Regions from separate parts of the Methylobacterium sp. 142-1Y genome, predicted to be linked through region 1. Evidence: predicted binding sites of a transcription regulator. Region 1 holds the regulator's gene; each other region holds the start of a gene.
What was found. The regulator LexA, encoded in region 1, represses DNA repair genes until DNA is damaged. The targets are predictions, from matches to a motif close to TGTTCNNNNTGTGTTCNG.
Positions count from the first base shown of each region.

Region 2: a site for LexA is predicted at 3,214-3,231, ahead of recA (recombinase RecA). Genes of this name have one in related genera too.
Region 3: a site for LexA is predicted at 2,056-2,073, ahead of parE (DNA topoisomerase IV subunit B). Genes of this name have one in related genera too.
Region 4: a site for LexA is predicted at 2,467-2,484, ahead of AC3AOF_RS14725 (trna delta -isopentenylpyrophosphate transferase). Genes of this name have one in related genera too.

Region 1 covers NZ_CM173224.1:1,210,616-1,215,825, reverse strand. The annotation lists gene uvrB (excinuclease ABC subunit UvrB) at 1-783, shown strand, start outside; gene lexA (transcriptional repressor LexA) at 1,003-1,746, shown strand; gene AC3AOF_RS05725 (NCS2 family permease) at 1,976-3,316, opposite strand; gene AC3AOF_RS05720 (molybdopterin-dependent oxidoreductase) at 3,307-5,210, opposite strand, start outside.
Region 2 covers NZ_CM173224.1:2,824,973-2,830,182, reverse strand. The annotation lists gene alaS (alanine--tRNA ligase) at 1-1,102, opposite strand, end outside; gene AC3AOF_RS12810 (MAPEG family protein) at 1,308-1,721, shown strand; gene recA (recombinase RecA) at 2,063-3,115, opposite strand; gene AC3AOF_RS12800 (PIN domain-containing protein) at 3,278-3,721, opposite strand; gene AC3AOF_RS12795 (hypothetical protein) at 3,745-3,987, opposite strand; gene cckA (cell cycle histidine kinase CckA) at 4,060-5,210, opposite strand, start outside.
Region 3 covers NZ_CM173224.1:2,397,674-2,402,883, reverse strand. The annotation lists gene parE (DNA topoisomerase IV subunit B) at 1-1,994, opposite strand, end outside; gene AC3AOF_RS10970 (hypothetical protein) at 2,299-2,487, shown strand; gene treZ (malto-oligosyltrehalose trehalohydrolase) at 2,700-4,520, shown strand; gene AC3AOF_RS10960 (malto-oligosyltrehalose synthase) at 4,522-5,210, shown strand, end outside.
Region 4 covers NZ_CM173224.1:3,245,694-3,250,903, reverse strand. The annotation lists gene AC3AOF_RS14740 (hypothetical protein) at 1-692, shown strand, start outside; gene AC3AOF_RS14735 (glyoxalase superfamily protein) at 771-1,523, opposite strand; gene AC3AOF_RS14730 (hypothetical protein) at 1,716-2,399, opposite strand; gene AC3AOF_RS14725 (trna delta -isopentenylpyrophosphate transferase) at 2,733-3,497, shown strand; gene AC3AOF_RS14720 (dienelactone hydrolase family protein) at 3,680-4,570, shown strand; gene AC3AOF_RS14715 (response regulator) at 4,681-5,100, shown strand; gene AC3AOF_RS14710 (RidA family protein) at 5,104-5,210, opposite strand, start outside.

The DNA of each region.
Region 1 (5,210 bases):
GCCTTCGACGTTCTGATCGGCATCAACCTCCTGCGCGAGGGCCTCGACATCCCGGAATGCGCCCTCGTCGGCATCCTCGACGCCGACAAGGAAGGCTTCCTGCGCTCCGAGACCTCGCTGATCCAGACCATCGGGCGGGCCGCCCGCAACGCCGACGCCCGCTGCATCCTCTACGCCGACCACATCACCGGCTCGATGGAGCGGGCGATGGCCGAGACCGAGCGCCGGCGCAAGAAGCAGCTCGCCTATAACGAGGAGCACGGCATCACGCCCCAGAGCGTGAAGCGCAACATCTCCGACATCCTGGAGAGCGTCTACGAGCGCGACCACGTCCAGGTCGATACGGGGCTGGCGAAATCCGCCGTCACGGTCGGCCACAACCTCAAGGCGGTGATGGCCGACCTCGAGAAAAGGATGCGGGCGGCCGCCGCCGATCTCGACTTCGAGGAGGCGGCGCGGCTTCGCGACGAGCTCAAGCGCCTCCAGGCGACCGAACTCGCCATCGCCGACGACCCGATGGCCGAGCAGGCCGATGTCGAGCGCGAGGCCGGCCGCTTCGGCGCCAAGCGCAAGCGCCGGGGTGCGGAACCGCTCGGCTACGGTCCGGGCGGCAAGGGCGTCTCGGACGAAGGCACCCGCATCCGCCAGCCCGACCTCGACGACATGGGCCCGGGCACCGACCGCGAGGTGCCGTTCACCTACGCCGAGCGCCCGACCGGCCGCTCGACGCAAGGGTTTCCTGGTCAGAAGCCGAAATACAAGGGCCGCAAGGGGCGGGGCTGAGGCGCAGGCCCGGACCGGCGCGGCGGACAGTCCCGCGCCGGTCGAACCCCGCGCGGAACGTGCCTCATCGTCCGATCGACCCGTGACATCCCCGTCTATCACCCCGGTTGCTGCGCCCTCGCGCCGCTTTTTCGAAGCCGCTTGCGGAACACTTGCGGAACGCTTACCATGTTCGCGATTTGTTTCCGGAGCGCGGCAGCGCGGGGATGAGAGTGTCACATGCTCACGCGTAAGCAGTTGGACCTGCTCCGCTTCATTCAGCAGAGAATGCGCGAGACGGGCGTGCCCCCGTCCTTCGACGAGATGAAGGACGCCCTCGATCTCAAGTCGAAATCGGGCATCCACCGCCTGATCACGGCCCTGGAGGAGCGGGGCTTCCTGCGCCGCCTGCCGAACCGGGCCCGGGCGATCGAGGTGATCCGCCTGCCCGACACGGTGACGGGACCGGCGCAGGCCGCACCGGCCGCCGGGGCCGAGGTGGTGCGGTTCAATCCCAGCGTGGTCGAGGGCGGGCGCGCTCACGAGCCGAAGCGGCAGGCCGGTATCCCCGCGATGGCGACGGCGTCGGACGAGAACGGCCACTCGGTCAGCGTGCCGGTGATGGGCCGGATCGCCGCCGGTACGCCGATCTCGGCGATCCAGAGCCAGAGCCGCACGGTGGCGATGTCGCCGGACTTCCTGGCCAGCGGCGAGCATTACGCCCTGGAGGTGCGCGGCGATTCGATGATCGAGGCCGGCATCCTCGACGGCGACCTGGTGGTGATCCGCCGCCAGGAGACCGCCAATACCGGCGACATCATCGTCGCGCTGATCGACGACGAGGAGGCCACGCTCAAGCGCCTGCGCCGCCGCGGCTCCTCGATCGCGCTCGAGGCCGCCAACCCGGCCTACGAGACCCGCGTGCTCGGGCCCGACCGGGTGCGGATCCAGGGCCGGCTGGTGAGCCTGGTCCGGAAGTACTGAAGGGGCTTTCAGTCAAGCGCGGGAACCCTCCCCCCCTCTGCGGGGGAGGGTGGCGAACGGAGTGAGCGCAGCGGGACGAAGTCCCGCCGAGAGGGGCAGCGCGACGCTGATCCAGGTGGCGTCCGTCACTATGGTCGCGACCTCTCCGGAAGCGTGGTTCCCCTCTCCCGGCCTGCTCCGCAGGCCACCCTCCCCCGCAGAGGGGGGAGGGTTCAGGGCGTCGCGCTCGTCAGTGCGCGCTGCCGGTCGCCACGAACTTGAACAGGAACACCGCGGCGATCACCCACACCACCGGCTTCACGTCCCGGAACCGCCCGGTGAGCAGCTTGATCACCGCGTAGGTGATGAAGCCGAAGGCGACGCCGTTGGCGATCGAGTAGGTGAAGGGCATCAGCAGCGCCGTGACGCAGGCCGGCAGCACCTCGGTCAGGTCGTCCCAGTCGAGATCGACCAGCTCGTGCAGCATCAGGCAGGCGACGTAGAACAGGGCCGGCGCCGTGGCATAGGCCGGGACCGAGCCGGCGAGGGGCGCGAAGAACAGGCAGGCCAGGAACAAAACCGCCACCGTGGCGGCGGTGAGCCCGGTGCGCCCGCCCTCCTCGACGCCGGACGCGCTCTCGAGATAGGCGGTCGTGCTCGACGTGCCGAGCAGCGAGCCGACGAAGATCGACGAGGAATCCGCCATCAACGCCTTGTCGAGGCGCTCCATCTTGCCCTCGGTCAGCAGCCCCGCCCGGTTGGCGACGCCCATCAGCGTGCCGGTGGCATCGAACAATTCGACGAGGAAGAACACCAGGATCACGTTGAGCAGGCCGCCCGACAGCGCGCCCTTGATGTCGAGGGCGAACAGGGTCGGGGCGATCGAGGGCGGCAGCGAGGCCACACCCTGGAAGGTGTTGTCGGCGACGATGAAGCTCAACGCCGTCACGGTCAGGATGCCGGCAAGCAGCGCGCCGCGCACCTTGCGCACCGAGAGCACCGCGACGATCAGGAAGCCCAGCACCGCCAGCACCGTGCTCGGCTTGTGCAGGTCGCCCAGCGTCACGAAGGTCGCGGGGCTCGCCGTCACCACGCCGGCGCTCTTCAGCGCGATGATCGCGAGGAAGAGCCCGATGCCGACCGTGATCGCGATGCGCATCGAGCGGGGAATGCCCTCGACGATGATCCGTCGCAGCCCCGTCAGCGTGACGACCATGAAGCACAGGCCGGAGATGAACACCGCGCCGAGCGCCGCCTGCCAGGTGTAGCCCATCTGGAGCACCACCACATAGGCGAAGTAGGCGTTGAGCCCCATGCCCGGCGCCAGCGCGATCGGGTAGTTGGCGTAGAACGCCATCACCAGGGAGCCGATCGCCGCGACGAGGCAGGTCGCGACGAACACCGCCCCCTTGGGCATCCCGGCATCGCCCAGGATGTTGGGATTGACGAAGACGATGTAGGCCATCGTCAGGAAGGTGGTGAGCCCGGCGAGCAGCTCCGTGCGCACGGTGGTGCCGTGGGCCGAGAGCGCGAAGGTGCGCTCCAGGAAACCCGGGGGCCGGGTCAGGCCGGCGTCGCGCTTCATGTCCATCGCTGCTCCTCGTCGCTCTCTCTGATCTGTCGGTAGATCCGGTCGGGCGCGAAGGGCGTCGCGGTCAGCCGCGCGCCGGTCGCGTCCCGGATGGCGTTGGCCAGAGCCGCCGCGACGGGGTTGAACGGGCTCTCGCTCATCGACTTGGCGCCGAGCGGCCCGACCGCGTCGTGGGTGGCGGCGAAGATCACCTCGGTGCGGGGCACGTCGGCGATGGCCGGGATGTGGTAGGTGCGGAAGGACGGGGTCGCGACCCGGCCCTCGCCGTCGATCGCCAGGTCCTCGTAGAGCGCCGCGCCGAGCGCCTGGGCGACGCCGCCCTCGACCTGGCCGCGGCACTGCGCCGGGTTCATCACCCGGCCCGCATCGGCGGCGTGGACGCTCCGCAGGATGCGCAGTTCGCCGGTTCCCGGATGCACCGCGACCTGGAAGCCCTGGACGTTGAACGCCACCGAGCGCGGGCTGCCGTCGGCATGGCCGATCGCCTCCGCCGGGCCGAGATCGGCGAGGGGGACCCGCGCCTCTCCCGCCGTGACCGCGTCGCCGTCGAGGCGGCAGGCGGCGGGATCGAGCCCGAACCGGGCGGCGGCGCGCCGGCGCAGGATGTCGGCCAGGCCTTGCGCGGCCCGCAAGGTCGCCTGGCCCGCCACCACGATGCCGGTGCTGCCATAGGCGCCGGTATCGTGCCCGACCGCGTCGCTGTCGCCCTGGCGCAGGGCGATCCGGTCCGGGGTGGTGCTCAAGGCCTCGGCGGCGATCTGGCCATGAACCGTCGAGGTGCCGTTGCCGAACTCGACCGTGCCGACGCGCAAGGCGTAGGCCCCGTCCTCGCCGAGCGCGATCCGGGCCTCGGCGAAGTGGCCCCGCGGCGGGATGGTGTCGATCATCGACAGCGCCATGCCGGAGCCCGTGCGCCAGCCCGGCGGGGCGGGGGGAGGGGGCTCGGCCAGGGCCGCCGACACCGCGTCGAGGCATTGGTCGAGGCCGTAGCTGCCGTATTGCACGTCGTGCGGTTCGAGGCTCGTCGAGACCATCGGGTCGCCGGGCCGCACCACGTTGCGCCGCCGCAGCTCGAACGGATCGAGCGTCAAGGCGCGAGCGAGCTCGTCCATGGCGGATTCGACCGCGAAGATGGTCTGGCTCAACCCGTAGCCGCGGAATGCCCCCGCCGGCAGGGTGTGAGTGTGGACGGCATAGCCCGCGACCCGCTTGTTGGCGCAGCGATAGACCGCGATCACCTCGTTGCAGCCGTGATGCAGCACGCCGCCGGCATGGTTGCCGTAGGCGCCGGTATTCGACAGCACCTGGAGGTCGATCGCCGTCAGGGTGCCGTCGGCCCGCGCGCCGAGGCGCACCCGCACCCGCATCGGGTGGCGGGTGGTGGTGGCGGTGAACTGCTCGGTGCGGGTCAATTCCCAGCGCACCGGCCGGCCGGTGGCGAGCACCGCGAGCGCCACCAGATCCTCGGTCAGCATCTCCTGCTTGCCGCCGAAGCCGCCGCCGACGCGGCCGCACTCGACCCGGACCGCATCGCGCGGGAGATCGAACAAGGCGCAGAGCGCGTCGCGGGTGAGGAACGGCACCTGGGTGCTGGAGCGGATGACGAGGCGTCCATCGGGATCGCGCCAGCCGATCGCCGCATGGGTTTCCAGATGCGCGTGCTGGATCCGCTGCGAGCGGTAGGTGCCCTCGTGCACCACGTCCGCCGCGGCAAGGCCGGCCGCCACGTCGCCGATCTCGCCATGCGCCTCGGCGGCGAGGTTGGGATGGGGATGGAGCGGCGGCGCGTCCTCGCCTGTGGGGCGCAGGCCGTGGACGAGCGGTGCGTCGGGCTCCAGCGCCTGCTCGGGATCGAGGCAGGCCGGCAGCACCTCGTAGTCGACGACGAGCGCCC
Region 2 (5,210 bases), 1.6 Mb from region 1:
ACAGGCCGCGCTCCAGGGTGCGGCGGAAGCGGGTTTCCTCCAGGCGCAGGGTCTCTGCGATCAGGCTCTCGGCGCGGACGAGCTCGGGATAGGCCTGGCCCATCTCGCGCACCAGGGTCGGGACCAGCCGATACATCATCGGGTCGCGGGAGCCGAGGAGCTGGGCGTGGCGCATGGCGCGGCGCATGATCCGGCGCAGCACGTAGCCGCGGCCCTCGTTGCTCGGCAGGACGCCGTCGGCGACGAGGAAGGACGAGGCGCGCAGGTGATCGGCGATCACCCGGTAGGACGCCGTCTGCTTGCCCTCGGGCGCCCGGCCGACCTGATGCGCCACGGCGTCGATCAGGCTGCGGAACAGGTCGGTGTCGTAGTTGCTCTTGACGCCCTGGAGGATCGCCGCCATGCGCTCGAGGCCCATGCCGGTATCGATCGAGGGCCGCGGCAGGCCGACCCGGTTGCCCGGCTCGATCTGCTCGTACTGCATGAACACGAGGTTCCAGAATTCGAGGAACCGGTCGCCGTCCTCCTCCGGGCTGCCGGGCGGGCCGCCCCACAGCTCCGGGCCCTGGTCGATGAAGATCTCCGAGCACGGGCCGCAGGGGCCGGTATCGCCCATCTGCCAGAAATTGTCGGAGGTGCCGATGCGGATGATGCGGTCGTCGGAGAAGCCGGCGATCTTGCGCCACAGGGTGGCGGCATCCTCGTCGTCGGCGTAGACCGTGACAAGCAGCTTCTCGGGCGAAAGCCCGAATTCCTTGGTGACGAGATTCCAGGCGAGCTCGATCGCCAGCGGCTTGAAATAGTCGCCGAACGAGAAGTTGCCCAGCATCTCGAAGAAGGTGTGGTGGCGCGCGGTGTACCCGACATTGTCGAGATCGTTGTGCTTGCCGCCGGCGCGCACGCATTTCTGGGCCGTGACGGCGCGCTGGTAGGGCCGCTTCTCGACGCCGGTGAAGACGTTCTTGAACTGCACCATGCCGGCGTTGGTGAACATCAACGTCGGGTCGTTGCGCGGCACCAGCGGCGAGGACGGCACCACCTCGTGGCCGTGCTTGGCGAAGTAGTCCAGGAAGGTGGACCGGATCTCGTTGACGCCACTCATGGGAAGAATCGTCTCTGCGGAAGGCGGGCCGGGCGGGCGCGGATATCGGGGCGCACCGGCGGGCGGCCCGCGGATGCATCCGCGTGTCTTTAGTCACGCGCTTCCCCCGTGTCGAGGCGGGCCCGCGCCGCTATCTGAGCCGGGGCAAGTATCTGAAGCCCGGGGACGCGCGGCCGCCGGCCCGCCCGGCAGGAGCCACGCCATCATGACCGACGAGATCCGCCTCCTCGCCCTCTCGGCCGCCCTCGGCTTCGTCCACATCATGGCGGCGTCCGTCGCCGGGCTCCAGCAGCGCGGCGGCCTGACCTGGGCGGCGGGCAACCGCGACAACGAGGGTGAGGTCACCGGCGCCGCCGCCCGGCTGAAGCGGGCCTCGGCCAACTTCTTCGAGACCTTCCCGCTCTTCGTCGCCCTGGTTCTGGCCGCCGCGGTCTCGGGCCGTCAGGGCGGCGCGGTGGCGTGGGGAGCGGAGCTCTATTTCTGGGCCCGCCTCCTCTACCTGCCGATCTACGGCTTCGGCATTCCGTGGATCCGCACGCCGGTCTGGGGCGTGGCGATCGTCGGGATCGGGTTCGTGTTCGCCGGGCTGTTCGGCTGGGCCGGGCCGGGGGCACCGTAACGTGAGCAGGCCTTCCGGCAGCCGGATGTGGCGCGGGTATCCCCCCTCCCCGCGGGCGGGGAGAGGCTTTCGTCCCCCTTGCAGGGGACGAAAGGAGCCCGCAGGGCGAGGGTGAGGGGGTGTTTCCGGAGGAGCCTCACTCGTCGAGGCCCCCTCACCCTCGCTCCGGCTTCGCCTGCGCTTGCTCCATCGACGACAAGGTCGATGGAGCCCTCTCCCCGCCCGCGGGGAGAGGGGGGATACCCGCGCTTTTTCGGTCCTTTACAGCCCCGTAAAACGGAAGGGGCCACCGCGCTCATCGCGCGGCGGCCCCCGATATCGTCGGTGCCGATCCGTTAAGATCAGGCCGACCCCTCGTCGAGATCGTCCGCCGTCGGGGTGGCGTTCTCCAGGATCTTGTCGGCGACCAGCCCCGAATTCTGCCGGATCGAGGCCTCGATCTTGTTGGCGATGTCGGGGTTGTCGCGCAGGAAGCCCTTCGAGTTCTCGCGGCCCTGGCCGAGGCGCTGGCTGTCGTAGGAGAACCAGGCGCCCGACTTCTCGACGATGCCGGCCTTGACGCCGAGGTCGATCAGCTCGCCGACCTTCGACACGCCCTCGCCGAACATGATGTCGAACTCGACCTGCTTGAACGGCGGCGCCACCTTGTTCTTGACCACCTTGACCCGGACGCTGTTGCCGATCGGCTGGTCGCGGTCCTTGAGGGTCGAGATGCGGCGGATGTCGAGGCGGACCGAGGCGTAGAACTTCAGCGCGTTGCCGCCCGTCGTGGTCTCGGGGCTGCCATACATCACGCCGATCTTCATCCGGATCTGGTTGATGAAGATGACCATGCAGTTCGAGCGCGAGATCGAGCCGGTGAGCTTGCGCAGGGCCTGGCTCATCAGGCGGGCCTGGAGGCCCGGCTGCTGGTCGCCCATCTCGCCCTCGATCTCGGCCCGCGGGGTCAGCGCCGCCACCGAATCGACCACCAGGATGTCGATGGCGCCGGAGCGCACCAGGGTGTCGGTGATCTCCAGCGCCTGCTCGCCGGTATCGGGCTGGGAGATCAGGAGGTCGTCGAGATTGACGCCGAGCTTGCGGGCATAGACCGGATCGAGGGCGTGCTCGGCATCCACGAAGGCGCAGACGCCGCCCTTCTTCTGGGCCTCGGCGATGGTGTGGAGGGCGAGCGTGGTCTTGCCGGAGGATTCAGGCCCGTAGATCTCGATCACGCGGCCGCGCGGCAGGCCGCCGACGCCGAGCGCGATGTCGAGGCCGAGCGACCCGGTCGAGACGACCTCGACCTCCTGCACCTTGTCGCCCTTGCCGAGCCGCATGATCGAGCCCTTGCCGAAGGCGCGCTCGATCTGGGCGAGGGCGGCGTCGATCGCCTTCGACTTGTCTTTGTCCATGGTCGGAAATTCCACCACTCGAGTCTGGGGCTGAGCCATGTCGGCGGGGTCCTTATGGCAGGAGGGGCGCTAAGTCTCAATCGCGCGGCTGGGTCTTTCGTACTTGTTTTGTTCTCTGTCGGCAAGGGCGGGAGGGGCATTCACCGGGGGATTTTCGGGGGATCAGGGGCCGTCGAGGGCCCGGAGGAGGTTGGCGTTCGACCAGGACGGCCAACCGGTCCCGGCGAAGTCGCGATCGTGGCTCCAGATGTCGGCATCCAGCAGCCAGGCGCAGGCGAGGACGTGGGCGTCGGCCGTCGAGCCGTTGCGGGAGGCGACGGCGTCGGAGAGGAATGCGGCCGCCCGCTCGATGTGGTCGGCGTAACGCGCGGCATCGATAACATCGACTCCGCCGAGGATCATCTCCGCGCGCACTCGTGCAATCGCTGGGAGATCCGGAAGGCCGCCCAGCACGCGCCGGACTTCCTCCGCCACACGGGCGGAGGTCGCCACGAGCCTCCGGCCATTCAGAGTACCGAAGATTGATATGGAGCGACGCCCCAAGGCAGCACTCAGAACGATGTTGGTGTCGACGACCAACACCCTGGAAGGGTGCCGCCGAGGCATGCCCGCGGCGGCTGGCTCCTCCGTCACTCGGCGCCGCGCTCGGCGAGCAGCCGATCGATGGCCGCATTCTCTTCCGGCGTATACTTTTCCGCATCTGCCCGAATATCGGCAATGACCTTGCGCATGTATTCCTCGGGCACGCTGTGGATCGGCAACAGGATGCCGACGGTCGCGGTACCGTTCTTGATCGGCATCGCGTGCGGCAGCGCCTGGATCGCGCCGGCCGACATCTTCTGGAGCTCGCGCATGCTGATCGCGGTCTTCATGGCCACCTCCTGGTTACATACATGGATGTAAGTCCGGCGGGCGGCGGCCACAAGGACGCGATCGGCCTCCCCTCACCCCGCCATCGTGGTCTTCACCGTCTCGACGAGCTGCTTCAGGCTGAACGGCTTGGGCAGGAAGTTGAATTCCTCGCCGTCGGGCAGGTTCTTGCGGAAAGCGTCCTCGGCATAGCCCGAGACGAAGATCACCTTCAGGTTCGGATGGGCCTTGCGGAGTTCGCGCAGCAGGGTCGGGCCGTCCATCTCGGGCATCACCACGTCGGAGACGACGAGATCGACCGGCACCTCGCGCTCCTGCATGATCTGCAGGGCTTCCAGGCCCGAAGCGGCTTCCAGCACGGTGTAGCCGCGGGCGGTGAGCGCCCGGCCGTTGACGGCGCGGACCGGATCCTCGTCCTCGACCAGCAGGATCGTGCCTTGGCCGGTGAGGTCGCGGGCCGGCGGCTTCGGCGGTTCCGCCGCAGACGCGGGCGCTGCCGCTGCGGCCGGAGCGGTGCCGGACGCGGGCGAGGCGATCTCGGGCAGAGCCTCGGGAGCCTCGACCTCCGGTGCCGGCACGTGACGCGGCAGGTAGATGGCGAAGACCGTGCCCTGGCCGACGGTCGAGCGCACGTCGATATAGCCGCCGGACTGCTTGACGATGCCGAACACCGTCGAGAGACCGAGGCCCGTGCCCTTGTTGACCTCCTTGGTGGTGAAGAACGGCTCGAAGATTTTTTCCATCACCTCCGGGGTCATGCCGGTGCCGGTGTCGCTCACCTCGATCAAGACGTGGTCGGTGCCCGGCAGGCCGTTGAGGCGCAACGCCCCCACCGCTTCCGCAATCATGTTGGCGGTGCGGATCAGCAGGCGCCCGCCCTCCGGCATCGCGTCGCGGGCATTGACCGCGAGGTTCACGATCACCTGCTCGAACTGGTTGACGTCGGCCTTGACCGGCCAGAGGTCGCGGCCGTGCTTGAGGTCGAGCTCGACCCTCTCGCCGAGCAGGCGCTTCAAGAGCAGGGTGAGGTCGGACAAAGCCTCGCCGAGATGGATCACCTCCGGCCGCAGGGTCTGGCGGCGCGAGAAGGCCAGCAGCTGCCGCACCAGGCTCGCGGCCCGGTTGGCGTTCTGCTTGATCTGCATGATGTCCTGGAAGGCCGGGTCGGTCGGCCGGTGGCTCGCGAGCAGGAGGTCCGAGTAGCCGATGATCGCCTGGAGCACGT
Region 3 (5,210 bases), 1.2 Mb from region 1:
ACCGTGTCGCCGGTCGCGACCTTCGCCTCTTCCACCACCTCGACCCGCAGGAGCGTGCGCTTCTTCGGATCCATCGTGGTCTCCTTGAGCTGGCCGGGCATCATCTCGCCGAGGCCCTTGAAGCGCCCGATCTCGACCTTGCCCGACTTGAAGGTGGTCTTGAGCAGCTGCTCTTTGTGCCGGTCGTCCCGGGCATAGGCGCTCTTGGCCCCTTGCGTCAGCCGGTAGAGGGGCGGGACGGCGAGGTAGAGGTGCCCCTGCTCGATCAGCTCCGGCATCTGCCGGTAGAAGAAGGTGATGAGCAGCGAGGCGATGTGGGCGCCGTCGACGTCGGCATCGGTCATGATGATGACCTTCTCGTAGCGAAGGTCGTCGTGCCGGTACTGCTTGCCGATGCCGCAGCCCAGCGCCAGGATCAGGTCGGAGAGGAGCTGGTTCGCCCCGAGCTTGTCCCGGCTCGCCGAGGCGACGTTGAGGATCTTGCCGCGCAAGGGCAGGATCGCCTGGGTGGCGCGGTCGCGCGCCTGCTTGGCCGAGCCGCCGGCCGAATCGCCCTCGACGATGAAGATCTCGGAGCCCGCGGCCCCGGCCTTCGAGCAATCGGCGAGCTTGCCGGGCAGGCGAAGCTTGCGGGTCGCGGTCTTGCGGGCGACCTCCTTTTCCTGGCGCCGGCGCAGGCGCTCCTCGGCCCGGTCGATCACCCAGTCGAGGAGCTTGTTGGCCTGGGCCGGGGAAGCGGCGAGCCAGTGGTCGAAGGCGTCGCGGATCGCCGCCTCGACGATGCGGGAGGCCTCCAGCGTCGCGAGCTTGTCCTTGGTCTGGCCCTGGAACTCCGGCTCGCGGATGAAGACCGACAGCATCGCCGCGCAGGTCAGCATCACGTCGTCGGCGGTGACCGAGGCCATCCGCTTGACCTGGCCGACCCGCTCGGCGTGGTCGCGCAAGCCCCGCAGCAGGGCCACCCGCATCCCGCTCTCGTGGGTGCCGCCCTCCGGCGTCGGGATGGTGTTGCAGTAGGAGGACGAGAAGCCGTCGTCGTTCGACAGCCACGCCATCGCCCATTCGAGCGAGCCGTGGCTGCCCGGCTTGGTGATCTTGCCGGCAAAGACCCCGTCGGCGACCAGCTCCTTGCCGTCGATCTCGCGGGCGAGATAGTCCTTGAGACCGGCCGGGAAGCGGTGCACGGCCTCCGCCGGGACGTTCTCGACGCCCTCCAGCAGGGCAGGGGCGCAGCGCCAGCGGATCTCGACGCCGCCGAACAGGTAGGCCTTCGAGCGCGCCATCTTGAACAGGCGGCGCGGATCGAACCTGTGCTCGCCGAAGATCTCGGCATCGGGATGGAAGCGCACCTTCGTGCCGCGCCGGTTCTGCACCCGCCCGATCGTCTCGATCGGCCCCTGCGCGTGGCCGCGGGAGAAGGTCTGGCGGTAGAGGGTCTGGTTGCGGGCGACCTCGACCTCGAGCACGTCCGAGAGGGCGTTCACCACCGAGATGCCGACGCCGTGCAGGCCGCCGGAGGTCTCGTAGACCTTCGAATCGAACTTACCCCCGGCATGCAGCGTGGTCATAATGACCTCGAGCGCCGACTTGCCGGGGAATTTCGGATGCGGGTCGATCGGGATGCCGCGGCCGTTATCGGTCACGACGAGGCAGCCGCTCTCCTCCAGTTCGACCTCGATGAAGCTGGCATGGCCCGCCACCGCCTCGTCCATCGAGTTGTCGATCACCTCGGCGAAGAGGTGGTGGAGCGCCTTCTCGTCGGTGCCGCCGATATACATGCCGGGCCGGCGCCGCACCGGCTCCAGCCCCTCCAGCACCTCGATCGCCGAGGCGTCGTAGCCGGCCTCCGCCGCGTCCACGGGCGCGGACACGGCGACGGGCTTCGGGCGCTTCACCGCCTCCGCCTTCAGCGGATCCGCCGGCGGCTTCGGCTCTGGCGGCGTCCCGGGCGGCTTGCCGCCCGCGCCGAACAGGTCTCGTGCGGCCTCGCTCACGCGACGGCCTCGCGGTGGGGGAAGGGCTCTGGCAGCATTCGAGGTCATCCTTTCCCTATACCGGAACAAACGCGGAACAAAAAGGGCCTTTGAGCAGCGTCGGGGTGTGACGAACGGGCATGGTCGGGCGGCGCGGAATCGCCGCGCAGCAGAACCCGTACCAGAGTCACCGAGACGTAAACAAATTCCCTTAAAGCTCGGTGACGCGCGCGATACCCCGCGGAACCTCGGCCGTCACCGCCCGTTGACCGGACGGCCGCCCCCGACGCCGGACGGGATCGCGCGCCGCAGGAGCGTTCCGACGATGAAAGCCGTCAACCGCCACGCCCGTCATCTCTCCCTCGCCCGCGCCGAGCAGGCCGCCGGCCAGGCCTTCGGCTTCGCCGAGGAGGGCGTCGCCGCGGCGGCGGCCGGGATCGGGCGTATGGCGATGACGGCGACCGGCGCAGCCGTCGCGGTGGCCTTCGCGGCGACCCTCGCCTGGGCGTTCTGAGGCGTCTTAACGCTACGAGGCGATCCCGCGCGGCCGTTCCCGGCTGGCGTCGTTCCGGGCATTGCCGACGGCGCGGGCCGCCTTAGCTCCCGCATTGCAGCGCGGTCGCCGCAATGCGGGACGATCCTGCGGAACCTGCTCCCAACCACCGAATTTCCTGAGCGGCGCCCCACGCCGTTCGCACACTCTTGCTTTCGAAGGATGGTGGCCTGATGCGGCGCACCCACAGCATGCCATTCGGTGCGGAGATCGGACCGGAGGGGGTGCGCTTCGCCCTCTGGGCGCCGACCGCCAAGAGCGTCGCCCTGGTGCTCGACGGGCAGGAACATCCGCTGGACGATCAGGGCGAAGGCTGGCGCCGTCTGACGGTGCCGGGACTGCGGGCCGGGGCCCGCTACGGCTACCGGATCGACGGCGACCTCGTGGTGCCCGATCCCGCCTCGCGCTTCCAGCCGGAGGACGTGTCGGGGTTATCCGAGGTCATCGACCCCGCCGCGTTCCCGTGGACCGATCGGGATTGGGCCGGGCGTCCGTTCGAGGAGACGGTGATCTACGAGTGCCATGTCGGCACCGCGACGCCGGCGGGCACCTACGCGGCGCTCGCTGAGAAGCTGGAATCCCTGCGCGACCTCGGCGTCACGGCGATCGAGCTCCTGCCGCTCGCCGATTTCAAGGGCACCCGCAACTGGGGCTATGACGGCGTGCTGCCCTACGCGCCGGATTCGGCCTACGGCACCCCGGACGACCTGCGCCGCCTCGTCGACCGGGCGCATTCCCTCGGCCTGATGGTCTTCCTCGACGTCGTCTACAACCATTTCGGCCCGGCCGGGAATTACCTCCACGCCTATGCCGAGACGTTCTTCACCGAGCGCCACCCGACCCCGTGGGGCGCCGGCATCAACTTCGACGGCAAGACGTCCGGCCAGGTGGTGCGGGACTACTTCGTCCACAATTCGCTGTATTGGCTCGACGAATTCCACTTCGACGGCCTGCGCTTCGACGCCGTCCACGCCATCCAGGACGATTCCGACAAGCACTTCCTCGCCGAACTGGCCGAACGGATCCGCGCGGCATACTCCGATCGCCCGATCCACCTGATGCTGGAGAACGAGGCCAACCAGGCCCGCTGGCTGGAGCGGGACGGGTCGGGCCAGCCGATCCTGCACAGCGCGCAATGGGCCGACGACACCCATCACGGCTGGCACATCCTGCTGACCGGCGAGGAATCCGGCTATTACGAGAGCTTTTCCGACAAGCCGGCGGCGCATCTCGCCCGCAGCCTGGCGGAGGGCTTCGCCTACCAGGGCGAGCCGTTCAAGACCCTCGACAACCATACCCGCGGCGAGCGCTCCGGCCACTTGCCGCCGTCGGCTTTCGTCACCTTCCTGCAGAATCACGATCAGGTCGGCAACCGGGCGCTCGGCGAGCGGCTGAGCCACCTCGCCGATCCGGGCAAGCTGGCGCTCGCCCGCGCCGGGCTGCTGCTCAGCCCGCAAATCCCGATGCTGTGGATGGGCGAGGAATGGTCGGCCTCGACGCCGTTCCTGTTCTTCGTCGATTTCGCCCCCGACGAGGAGCTGAACAAGGCGGTGCGCGACGGAAGGCGGCGCGAGTTCAAGAGCTTCGCCGCCTTCGCCGACGAGGAGAAGGCGAAGACGATTCCCGACCCCACCGCCGCCGAGACGTTCCGGCGCTCGACGCTCGACTGGGCCGAGCGCGAGGCTTCGCCGCATCGCGAGGTCCTGGCCGACACCACCGCGCTGCTTCACCTGCGCCAGCGCGAGGTGGTGCCGCTGTTGAAGACCGCCTGGCAGGGCGGCCGTTACACCCTGCCGCGGCCCGACGTGATCGACGTCACCTGGGCCTTCGCCGGGGGCTCCTTGCGCTTCGTCGGGGTGTTCGGCGGCGACGCCCACACACCGGGGCCGCTGCCCGGCCGCATCGTCTGGCGCTCCCCTGCCGTCTCGCAGAACGAGGACGGCGCCCTGGTCCTGCCCGCCTGGTCGGGCGTGTTCGTGAAAGAGGTGCGTTGAGATGGCCGTGACCGAGGATGTCGTCGCGCGGCTCGCCGATGAGGCGGGCATCGCTGCCGACTACACCGACGCCTTCGGCCAGCGCGTCGAGACCCCGCTTTCCGTGCGCCAGGGGCTGCTCGCCGCCCTCGGCCTGCCGGCCGGCTCCGAGGACGAGGCGCGGGCAAGCCTCGCGCGGATCCGCTCGTTGCGCCAGGGCTTGGTGCCGCCGCTGGTCCCGGTCGAGGCCCGCCGCGCCGTGCGGGTAAAGGTGCGGGCGGAGGCGAGCTCCGGCACGCTGAGCTGGCGCATCGTCGACGAGCGCGGCACCGCCCGCGACGGGCGCGTGGCCTTGAACCCTGAGACCGCCGCGATCGAGCTGCCGCCGCTCACCCCCGGCTATCACCGCCTCACCGTGAGCCTGGGCGACCGGCGCGCCGAGGCGACGGTGATCGCAGCACCCCAGCGCTGCTGGCGTCCGCGGGCGCTCGGCGACGAGGGTGCCCGCGACTGGGGCCTCGCCGCCCAGCTCTACGGCCTGCGCTCCGACACCAATCTCGGCATCGGCACTTACGCCGATGCCGGAAGGGCCGCGGCGGATGCCGGCGCCCGGGGCGCGGCCTTCTTAGGGTTGAGCCCGGTCCATGCCCTGTTCTCGACCGACCGGCAGAAGGTCTCGCCCTACTCGCCGTCCTCGCGGCTGTTCCTGGA
Region 4 (5,210 bases), 2.0 Mb from region 1:
ACACCCGCCTCTCCGACGGCGACAGCCTGGCGATGCTGGCGGTGAGCGACGTCCTCGACGCGGTGCCCGAATCGGGCCCGGCGGCGCATTACCGGCTGGACGGTCGCCTGATCGGGCTCGGCGCCACGCCGTTCGGGCAGGCGATTCCAACGGATGCGCGCGGGCTGTTTCCGGGGGCCGACCATGCCGTCTGGCTCACCCACCACGACATCGCCTTCGGGGCGGGCTATCCCGGGGCGGTGCCGCCGGAGGCGATCCAGGGCTGCGCGCTGGCGCTGAACGGCCACGTCCACAAGCGCCACGCACCCGTGCGGATCGGCGATACGCTGTGGGTCAATCCCGGCAACATCACCCGCGGCTCGGTCGACCTGATCGCCCACGTCCCGGCCGTCTTCGTGCTGTCGGGCGACCTCTCGCTCGCCGAGGAGCGCCTGCCTCACACCGTCGACGTGTTCGACCTCACCGGCCGCCAGGTCGCCGCCGATGCCTCGCCCGAGGCGATCGGCCGGATCGAGAGCGCCTTCGTCTCCCTGCTCCAGGCCGAGACCACCACCGACCTCGCGCGCAGCGACGACGGCGCCTTGATCCGCGAGGAGATCGAGGCGAAGTTTTTTCGCGACGAGACCCCGGAGCCGGTGCGGGCGGCGATCCGTTCGCTGGTCGAGGCGGCGGTGGCGAAGCGGGGTGGTTGACGATCCGGGCAGTGCCCGGGCGCGGGACGCGAAAGGGTACGGCCCCTGATCCGAGCTGGAAGCAGGCTTCGGGGCCGGTCAGCCCGCGGTTGCCCTCGCCTCCATCGCCTGGGCGAAGTCGAGGTTGGTCGGCTCGGGGCGGACGCGGGCGAGCACCGTGGCGGCATCCTCGGGGGAGGCTTCGCGCAGGGCGAAACCGCCGGCCCAGGCCCGGCCGCTGCCGCGGAGGTAGAAGCCGAAATGCAAGGTCTCGGCTTCGGTCGGAACATCGAGCACGATGCGTCGGCTGGTCCAGCCTCGGGTACCTGTGAGCGGCCCGTCCGTCGCGCGCTCCTCCATGTTGTCGAACGCGACGGTCCGGCCGATCGCCGCATCGGCCCGCAGCCATAGGGTAGCGGCACCAGCGACGTCCCGAACCCGAAGGTCGGCGCTGAGGCAGACTCGTCGTCCGCGATAGGGAGCGGCCACGATGCTCTGCATCATCGTGGCGAACCCCTTCTCCATCGCCGCGTAGGCGGGATCGTCCTCGGCGTAGCGGCAGCGGATCAGCGCTGCCCGACCGTCCCCGTAAGGCATCGCGGGATCGATGCCCATGTCGTAGAGGTGCGGCTTCGAGCCGGAGACGATCCAGCCGGCCGGCTGCACCAGGGCGGCTTCCGGCCCCGGTTCCGCGGAAGCGGTGAGGCGTGCGGACAGGATGTTCCAGTTGTCGAGGCCGAACTGGCGGGCGACGATCTCCAGGCACTCGCCGTGGGACAGGGCCGAGCCCCGCCGGCCCAGTTCTTCGCGAAGGGCTTTCGCCATCGCCTTGGCATCGCGATAGGTGCGCATGATTCAATCCCTGCTCGCGGGCGAACCAGTGGGATCAGTGCCTGCCTTGCTGACCGGTTCGCCCGACGGACGGGAGAAGAACGGACGCGCCTCGCATGGATGCATTCACCGTACCCCGGACGGGGCGCAGGCGGCGGGCTGCATCGGCCCTGCCGCCATGAAACGGCAACTCAGGCCGCAACGTCAAGACGCTCAAAACCCGAACGGATCCGGATACGGCAGCACCCGCCGCCGCACCGGCGTCTCCGGCAGGATCGGGCGCCCGATATCCACCGCCACCAGCCCCTCGACGGCGAGCGCCAGCACCGCCGCGACGCCGTCCTGGGCGTTGATCGCCATGGCGGCGCATTCGACGAGGCGGCCGGTGCCGCATTCGTCGAGGTGGTGCAGGATCCGCACCCGGTCGCCGGCCGAGACGTGGGTGCGGCGGCAGGCCATGATGAGCCGCACCGTCGAGATGCGCGGCTCGGCCCTCAAGGTGGCGGCGCTCTCGATGAGAAAGCGGCGGCCATCCTCCGCCACGACCGGCTCTCCCGCCACGTAGGCCGTGCGGAAGGGATGCCGCCCGAGATCGCCCTCCGCCACCACGTCGACGAGGAGGCCGGGCTCGTCGGTGCGCGCCTGCTCGAAATCGGCGGCGTGCTCCACCGCCGTGTCGCCGAGGATCAGGCGAACCGGGGCGGGGGCGGCGCGCAGGCGCTCCACCGCCGGGTCGAGGGCCGCGATGGCGAGGAAATCCGCCACCAGGGCCGGGCGCGGCACCGCGGGCAGGAGGGCCGCGCCGCTGCGGCGAGGCGCAGTGCTCCGCACGGCGCTGCGGCGCTGGCCCGGGCGGTCGAGCAGGGTCGAGGCATCGAGGAGGGCGGGGGTGCTCATGCGGGGCTCCGGGCCACGGCCGGCGCCGACGCACCGACCTGCCAAAGTTCTAGGCGTCACTCTCTTTAAGAACATTTAGCGAACATACCCACCCCGGGCAACGCGGCGCAATCGTCGCCGTGACGGCGTGGCCGCTCCGGTGGGGGATCGTCTGCACGGGGCACCGAGCGGAGCGAGGGTGCGACAAGAACATCATCCTCCGACGACGCTTCGTCTCGCCTCGATATCGCGAAAACGCTCGCGCATCCCTCCCTGGCGTGATAGAGAACAAATGTGGAACCGGCCGATTTCCCCGCCGTCCGGAGCCGCCGTCAGCAGGTGAGATCGATCGAGATGAGCGCAACCACGGACAAGCAGATCGCGGACATCCTCGCCACCTATGGCGAGCCGCTGGCCGGCAACGTCTGGCGCGTGCAGGGCACCGCCGTGATCTACCACAAGGCCCTGGAGCGGATCGCCGTACAGGCCCGCATCCGTTTCGACGCCCCGGTGATCGTGCGGGCCGAGCGGGACGAGGCGGTGATCCTGGTGACCGGCCACATGCCCGGCCCGAACGGCGACCGCACCGAGTGGTCGATCGGCGAAGCCCTGATCGGCGTGAACTATCGCGTCTCCGGCAAGCAGGCGGCCTACGTCTTCGCCATGGCGGAGAAGCGGGCCAAGGACCGGGTGATCCTCAAGCTCGCCGGCCTGCACGGCCTCCTCTATTCCGAGGACGAGGCCGACGAGTTCAAGGCGAGCCGGCCCGATCTCGTGGCGGCGAACCAGTCGCGCCGGCCCGAGACCGGGCGCGGGCCGCACGCATCCGAGGAATCCGACCGTGAGGCCGAGGCCGCGAACGATGCCGACGTCCAGCGCGAGGATGCGCCGCGCACCGACGCCGCCGCATCGGAAGCCGACCTGACCGCCCGCATCGACCAGGCGCAGTCGATCAACGCGGTGACCGATCTGATGCTCGCCCCCGAGACGCAAGCGGCGCTCGCCGCGATGCCGCCGGGCCTGCGCGACGAGGTCCGCGAGCACGCCAAGGCTCGCCTCGTGGCCCTGGGCTGGCCGGCCCGCAGCAACGCCAAGTCCCGCAAGGCCGCGGTGGCGTGAACGGAAGATCGGGGTCGATCGAAGGGCCGTCCGCTCGCGCGGGCGGCCCTTTTTCTTGCCGAACTTCTTCGCGCCTGACCGGATCGTGACCGTGAACCACGGGCGTTCGCGCTTGCCCTGGCGCGCTCGGCCCGCATGATCGCGCCCCGGCGCGACAAGGCGCCAGGCATGGGAGGACCAGGATGGCGACGAGCGACGACGCGCGGACCGACGACCTCGAACAGCTCGACGGCCTGGTGATCCCGCCCTACTCCCGGCGCGGCTTCGTGATGACGAGCCTGATGACCGGGCTGACGCTCGCCACCACCCGGGTCGAGGCGCAGGCGATCCACACCGACGAGGCCGGCATCGTCGCCGGCGAGGTGCGGATCCCGGTCGGCGACGGGCCGATGCCAGCCTACCGGGCGATGCCGCAGGGGGCCGGGCCGTTTCCGATCGTCCTCGTGGTCGAGGAGATCTTCGGGGTCCACGACTACATCAAGGACATCTGCCGGCGCCTCGCCAAGGCCGGCTACACCGCGGTGGCGCCGGAGCTCTTCGCCCGACAGGGCGATGTCTCGAAGATGACCGACGTGCAGGAGATCGTCCGCGAAGTGGTGTCGAAGACGCCGGACGCGCAGGTGATGGGCGACCTCGACGCCACCGCCGCCTGGGCCGCCGCCGAGGCGAAGGGCGATGCGGGCAAGCTCGGCATCACCGGCTGGTGCCGCGGCGGGCGCACCGTGTGGCTCTACGCCGCCCACAGCGCCAACCTGAAGGCGGGCGTCGCCTGGTACGGCAATTTCGGCGGCACCCGCACGGGCATCCAGCCGAAGACCGCCGCCGACGTGATCCCGGAAATCCGCGCGCCGATCCTCGGCCTCTACGGCGCCGCCGACACCGGCATCCCGGTCGCCGACGTCGAGAAGGCGCGCGAGGCGGCGAAGGCGGCGGGCAAGGAGGTCGAGATCGTGATCTTCCCGGACGCGCCGCACGGCTTCCACGCCGATTACCGGCCGAGCTACCGCAAGGGGCCGGCGGAGGACGGTTGGGGTCGGATGCTCGTATGGTTCCGGAGCCACGGCGTCGCCTGATCGTCTCCCCGTGACGCGGCAAGCCTTGCATTGCCGCAACACCTCGGAAAGGATGAACAGAGGCCTCCGGGAGCTATGCAACCACTGGGCCGCAAGCTCGTTCCCTGCACATGACCGAGTCCAGCGCCGCCGCGAAGACCCAGCCCGTGATCCTGGTCGTCGAGGACGAACCGGAGGAGCGTTTCCTCGCGGCCACGCTGCTGGAGGAAACGGGCTTCCGCGTCATTGAGGCCGAGACCGCCGAGAAGGCGCTCGCCATCCTGCGCGAGCGGGGCGACGAGGTGAACGTCGTCTTCTCGGACGTGCGGACCCCGGGCCAGATCGGCGGCTTCGAGCTGGCGCGGATCATCGGCGTCACCTGGCCGCGGGTCCACGTGCTGCTCACGTCCGGCGATGCCGGCGACCAGCCGAGCGACCTGCGCATGTCGGCCACCTTCATCCCCAAGCCCTGGCGGGCCCTCGACATCCTCACCCTGGTCGAGCAGGCCGCCGGCTACCATACCGGCGGCGCCGCGAGCGACGCCCGCTAACCTTCACCTCACCTCGAAGATACCGTCGACCTCGACGCTCGCATCGGCCGGCAGGCTGGCGACGCCGATCGCCGTGCGGGCGTGGCGCCCGGCCTCGCCGAACAGCTCCG